DNA from 3 places in the Serratia fonticola genome. Region 1 is predicted to be linked to each of the others. Evidence: predicted binding sites of a transcription regulator. Region 1 holds the regulator's gene; each other region holds the start of a gene.
The links. The regulator CRP, encoded in region 1, controls carbon source genes, mostly activating them, when cyclic AMP is high. The targets are predictions, from matches to a motif close to ATGTGANNNNNNTCACAT.
Positions count from the first base shown of each region.

Region 2: the regulator CRP is predicted to act here: its motif matches at 1,328-1,345, upstream of aaeR (HTH-type transcriptional activator AaeR).
Region 3: the regulator CRP is predicted to act here: its motif matches at 1,068-1,085, upstream of udp (uridine phosphorylase).

Region 1 covers NZ_CP011254.1:1,355,497-1,357,700, reverse strand. Annotated here, with positions in the region: gene WN53_RS06055 (YccS/YhfK family putative transporter) at 1-458, opposite strand, end outside; gene crp (cAMP-activated global transcriptional regulator CRP) at 515-1,147, opposite strand; gene WN53_RS06045 (OsmC family protein) at 1,529-1,936, shown strand; gene WN53_RS06040 (LysR substrate-binding domain-containing protein) at 1,939-2,204, opposite strand, start outside.
Region 2 covers NZ_CP011254.1:1,137,203-1,139,406, forward strand. Annotated here, with positions in the region: gene aaeA (p-hydroxybenzoic acid efflux pump subunit AaeA) at 1-825, opposite strand, end outside; gene aaeX (p-hydroxybenzoic acid efflux pump operon protein AaeX) at 833-1,036, opposite strand; gene aaeR (HTH-type transcriptional activator AaeR) at 1,363-2,204, shown strand, end outside.
Region 3 covers NZ_CP011254.1:2,184,350-2,186,553, reverse strand. Annotated here, with positions in the region: gene WN53_RS09685 (tyrosine-protein phosphatase) at 1-24, opposite strand, end outside; gene udp (uridine phosphorylase) at 184-945, opposite strand; gene WN53_RS09675 (dienelactone hydrolase family protein) at 1,248-2,075, shown strand.

The sequences.
Region 1 (2,204 bases):
AACCAGGCCCAGGTAAACAGCCCGTACCAGGCGGTGCCGACGATATACAGTAAAGGGGCGTGCCAGATTGGCACGGTACCTACCATGCTGAGGGAAAAGATGGCGGCAACCAGTGCGGCTGGCAGCAGGCGTGCATGCAGCGGGCTGATTTCTCCGCTGACGCCGAGCAACAGCGCCATTCCCAGCATCAGCAAGGGTAGTGGTAGATCCCACAGTAGGGCTTGTTGCAGCAGAAGGCTGCTGAGTGCGAACAGGGAGCCGCCTACAACCAGGCGTTTGAAAAAGCGTTTGTGTGGCGTATCCAGCCCGGCAATGTTGCAGCAGGCGGGCACCAACGAGAACAGCATGCCGAGTTGCAGGTTGCCAATCAACAAACCAAACGCCACCGGCAGGCACAACACCAGCGTTTGCCGCAGTGCGTAGTTGACTTCCGGGTGGTAGATCAGGCGGCGCCACATGGTTGGCTATTCAGTAGGTAAAGAAACGGCGCATTGCTGCACCGTTTCCCTGGGGATTAACGCGTACCGTACACGACAATGGTTTTGCCGTGCGCGGAGATCAGGTTTTGATCTTCGAGCATTTTCAAAATACGACCGACGGTTTCACGTGAGCAACCGACGATTTGGCCAATTTCCTGGCGGGTGATTTTGATCTGCATACCGTCTGGGTGAGTCATGGCATCAGGTTGTTTTGCCAGGTTCAGCAAGGTCTGTGCAATGCGGCCGGTAACGTCAAGGAAGGCGAGGTTACCCACTTTCTCTGAGGTGACTTGCAGGCGGTTAGCCATCTGTGCGGACAGGCGCATCAGGATATCCGGGTTAACCTGGATCAGTTGGCGGAATTTCTTGTAGGAAATTTCAGCCACTTCACAGGCAGTTTTGGCCCGTACCCAGGCGCTACGCTCCTGGCCTTCTTCAAATAATCCAAGCTCGCCGATGAAATCCCCCTGGTTAAGGTAGGACAGGATCATCTCTTTGCCTTCTTCATCTTTAATCAGCACCGCAACGGAGCCTTTGACGATGTAGTAAAGCGTTTCGGCCTTTTCACCTTGGTGAATCAGCGTACTCTTCGATGGATATTTGTGGATATGGCAATGAGACAGGAACCATTCGAGAGTCGGGTCTGTTTGCGGTTTGCCGAGAACCATTCGCTGTTATCCTCTGTTGTTATCGCTGCCTTGTATCACAGGGGTCAGAGTTCCCTGTAAAACGTGCTTATAGCCCGGTGTTTTAATTGTGGCTATCAACAGGTTTTGAGGCGTGTTATAGAAATACGCTTGTGCTCTAGCATATTAACTTGCAGGGAGAGCTGCAAGCTACATTCTGTTAACAAACCAATATAGGGGCCTTTCCTTGGACGTATCCCTGAAATCGGTGACCTGGAAAGAGTTATTGCGGCTCTGTTTGTAGCACAGAGTGAGGCGGGTGTCTTGTGTTGTCTCGCTTCAGCATGATTAGCATCAGGTTACGTTGCCAGAATGTATGCGAAAGCGTACCCTGTTTTTAAGAAATTAACCGGAGTGTGTAACATGCAGGCAAGAGTTAAGTGGGTAGAAGGACTGACATTCCTGGGTGAGTCTGCGTCCGGCCACCAGGTTTTGATGGATGGCAACGCGGGCGATAAAGCGCCAAGCCCGATGGAAATGGTGTTGATGTCCGTCGGCGGCTGTAGCGCCATCGATGTGGTGTCGATCCTGCAAAAAGGGCGTAACGATGTGCGTGACTGCGAGGTAAAACTGACCTCCGAGCGTCGTGAAGAAGCGCCACGTCTGTTTACCCATATCAATCTGCATTTTATTGTCACCGGCAAAGGGCTGACCGATAAGATTGTAGAGCGCGCGGTGGATCTTTCCGCCGAGAAATACTGCTCCGTCTCCTTGATGTTGGGTAAAGCCGCCAGCATCACCCACAGCTTCGAAATCCGCGAAGTGGCCTGATCCTACCAAGGGTAGCGCAGGCAGTGGGCACGCAATAAATCAAGAAATCGCCGTGCCGTCACGGTTAGCGGCGATTTCTGTGAATACAGCACGCAGTATTGAGCCTGCGGCAGCGTGTCGATAGGCAATGCCACCAGCCGATGCTGCAAATGGAACGGTGCACTCATCGCCCGCGCCACGATAGTCAAATAATCCGCCTCCAACACCATATTCAAGCCACAGGTCACCGAGTCCGAGCGAATGGGCGAACGACTCAATTGCTGATAGA
Region 2 (2,204 bases), 220 kb from region 1:
AGAGTGTTGCTGATCTTTCTCATCGAGGATGATTTTTACCGGTACGCGCTGTGCCAGACGCACCCACTCCAGGTTGCTGTCGATCGACGCCAGCCCCTTGCTGTTTGGGGTACTGCTGCTGTTGTTCACCGCCGCAGCCAGGCTATCGACGGTGCCGTGCATAATGCGGTTGCTACCCAGCGGGGTGATCTCGGCACGATCGCCTTTGTTCAGCCCTTCAAGCTTGGTTTCTTCCAGATAGGCGATGACATAGAAACTGTTTTTCTTCACCAGCGCCACCGCCGTAGAACCACGGGTGATAAATTCCCCCGCGTGGACGTTCAGGTTGGTGACCCAACCGTCTGCTGGCGCACGCACCGTGGTCCGTTCCAGATCCAGCTGCGCCAGATCGCGCACGGCGATCGCCTTGGCCAACTGATGCTGCACGGTTTGCAGCACGTTATTGGATTGGTCGATCTCTTCTTGTGACATCGCCTGGATCCCCAAGCGTACACGGCGGCCCGCTTCACGCTTCTTCTCGGCCGCCAGCGTCTGATAATAGGCCACATCGGCGTTGGCTTCGGCCAGTGCCTGTTGGTAACGTGGCTGGTCGATCACCATCAGGATCTGGCCCTGTTTCACCAGTTGGTTGTCGGTGATCGGCACGTCGGTCAGCAAGCCGCTGACGTCAGGAGCAATCGCCACCACGTCGGCGGTGAATTTGGCATCACGCGTCCACGGCGATTGGGTGTAAAACGCCCAGGCCTTGAACACGGCGATGGCCGCCAGCAGGACCAGCAGCAAGGTGATGGCAATGCGGAGTATTTTTAATGATAGAGTTTTCACAACAGCCTCAAACGAAAAGACACGAAATCAGATAAAACAAACAGCAATACAGCGCGGTATTGAACAGCGCCGGATGCCAGACAAAATCGTAAATCCCGGTCGGCTGCAACAGGCGGCGTATGACGAAGAACAGGGCCAACGACGCTAACAGCTCAAAAAATACCGGTGGGAACGACAGTCCAAAAATGACCATAACCGGAAGCAAACTCATCACTTTTTCCTTAATTGTTTACTACACCGGGGTTTTCCCTGCTGATTTCACATTCCATTTACATTCTAGCGCACGGACGCCAAACGTTAAGATCTGGTAGTTGACCAGGCCATAAACCTGAAAAAGGGTTAAGCTAACAGCAGGCTTCCGCGAGAGGGAATGTATGGATAACCGGAGGGATCGTGCGGCCACGGCAGTATACCGCGGCATAGCTGACCACGCTCAAGCGTTCAGAAGATCTTTACACCCGACGCGTTATATTAGCCTGCTTACTATCAACTCATCTATAATCTGTGATCTAAATCACTTTTAAGCCAGAGTGAACAATGGAAAGACTAAAACGGATGTCCGTGTTTGCCAAAGTCGTTGAATGTGGGTCATTTACCGCGGCGGCACGCCAGCTCGACATGAGTGTTTCATCCATCAGCCAGACAGTGTCCAAACTGGAAAATGATCTACAGGTGAAGCTGCTTAACCGCAGCACGCGCAGTATCGGCCTGACCGAAGCCGGTAAAATCTACTATCAAGGCTGCCGCCGCATGTTGCAGGAAGCCGCCGAGGTCCATGAGCAGCTCTATGCGTTGAACAATACGCCCATCGGTACGCTGCGCATCGGCAGCTCCTCCACTATGGCGCAAAACGTCCTGGCGACCATGACCGCCGACATGCTGCAAGAATATCCTGGCTTGACGGTTAATCTGGTCACCGGCATTCCGGCCCCAGATCTGATTGCCGACGGCCTGGACGTGGTGATCCGCACCGGCGAACTGCAGGACTCGAGCCTGTTTTCCAAACGCCTGGGCTCGATGCCGATGGTGGTCTGCGCCGCCAAAAGCTACCTGACTCAACACGGGACACCGCAAAAACCAGCGGATATGGTGAATTTTTCCTGGTTGGAATACAGCGTACGGCCAGACAGTGAGTTTGAACTGATGGCTCCCGAAGGCATCAGCACGCGTATTTCCCCGCAGGGGCGCTTCGTGACCAACGATTCACAAACCATGATCCGTTGGCTCAAGGCCGGGGCCGGGATTGCCTATGCGCCATTGATGTGGGTCATCGAAGAGATCAAACGCGGCGAGATTGAGATCCTGTTCAAGCGCTACCATTCAGAACCCCGCCCGGTTTACGCACTGTACACCGAGAAGGACAAGCTGCCGCTCAAGGT
Region 3 (2,204 bases), 830 kb from region 1:
ATGGAGCAGGATCTGAGCGGTCATAAGACGTCCTTACATTGATTGTCTCGGGATATGCCGCCACATCAGCCGGCAATCGGCAAACACAGACAACAGAAGGCCAGCAGCATGACGCAGAGGGGGATAACCGTAACAGAAGGAGAAACGGGCCGTCAAACGGCCCGCTTTTAACGAGGATTTGGATTACAGCAGACGGCGAGCTGCCTCGACGACGATTTGCACCGCTTGGCTTTCGGTCTTCTTCATGGTTTCCGCATTCGGGATCTCTTGCTGGGTGCGGTTAACGATCACACCGGCAACCATTCCCGCACGCAGGCCCTGGCTGGCGCACATGGTCAGCAGGGTAGCGGATTCCATTTCATAGTTCATCACGCCCATTGACTGCCACTCTTCCATCGAGCCCTTAAAGCGGCTGACTACACGGCCGGAATAGGTGTCGTAACGCTCCTGGCCTGGGTAGAAGGTATCGGAAGAGGCGGTTACGCCGATATGCGTGGTAGCACCGCAGGCCTTGGCGGCTTCAACCAGCGCAGTGGTACAGGCAAAGTCCGCCACTGCCGGGAATTCCATTGGGGCAAAGTGCAAGCTGGCACCGTCGAGGCGCACAGCTGCAGTTGTCACCAGCACGTCGCCCACGTTGATATTGGCCTGAATGGCACCGGTCGTGCCGATACGCAGGAAGGTACGGATGCCCAGCTGAGCCAACTCTTCAACGGCAATAGAGGTAGACGGGCCACCGATACCGGTTGAGCACACGATCACTGCCTTGCCATCCAGCTCTGCACGCCAAGAGGTAAATTCGCGGTGGGAAGCCAGGTGAACCGGGTTTTCCATCAGCTTGGCAATTTTCTCAACACGCTGCGGATCGCCAGGGACGATGGCCAATGTAGCGCCTTGCAGATCGTTTTTAGTGAGACCGAGGTGGAAAACGTCAGACTGAGACATGGGAGACTCCTCATGGATACGGTTTTTGGGAGGAACAAACAGAGATTCTACTGACAATCGTCATTAAATTTCGTGATGATCATCACTTTGAATAAAGAAACAGAAATTCATCTACATTATTTTTGTGATTTAAATCACATAAAGAACCCTAGCACGCTTAATCTCCACTCAGTTTATACCAATTTGCTACCTGAGCAGCCATTGCTATCCTGCGCGAAAATTCGCCATGCGGTGCTAATAAGCGCTAATCTGCCTATAGTTAACTGCCGCGCTTTTTCTCTAACGCATGGAGCCTGCAATCAATGAAAACAGAACAACAAATGACGTTAAAACAGGCCAAAGGGGGATTTACCCCGGCCGTCGCACCGTTGGCCACCTCAACCATTCTGACCGACGATCAGGATATTCATGTGGGGGAAACCACCATCCCTTCGCAGGGGGACGATCTGCCAGCCTATATCGCCAAACCGGCCCATCACCAAGGGCCGTTCCCAATTGTGCTGGTGGTGCAGGAAATCTTTGGCGTGCATGAACATATTCAGGATCTGTGCCGCCGCCTGGCGAAGCAGGGTTATCTGGCCATCGCTCCAGAACTCTATTTCCGCCAGGGCGATGCCAGAGAGTACAGCGAAATCAGCGAGCTGATGCAAAAGTTGGTCAGCAAGGTACCAGACAGCCAAGTCTTGGCGGATCTGGATCACGCTGCGCACTGGGCAACGCGCCACGGCGGCGACGCCAGCAGGTTGGCGATCACCGGTTTCTGCTGGGGCGGCCGCATCACCTGGTTATATGCGGCGCATAATCCGCAGCTGAAAGCGGCAGTGGCCTGGTACGGCAAGCTGGTGGGGGAGAAAACCTTGAATTCGCCGAAGCATCCGGTTGATATCGCGACCGATCTTTCGGCGCCGGTGCTTGGGCTATACGGTGGCCAGGATGGCAGCATTCCGCAGGAAACGGTGGAAACCATGCGCAAGGCGATCCGTGCGGCCAATGCCGATGCGGAAATCGTGGTGTATCCAGAAGCGGGGCACGCTTTCCACGCCGATTACCGGCCAAGCTATAACGCGGAGGCTTCCGCCGACGGTTGGCAGCGCATGTTGGCCTGGTTCAGCCAGCATGGTGTGAAATAGATGGGCGCAGCATGCAGCGCCCCTACATGCCAAGTTGGGTGAGGAATATCAGCAGTTTCAGGGGCAGCGAGTGCCCCTGATGCTTGTCACCAATCTCCCCTCACCCCAACCCTCTCCCAATGTACAAAC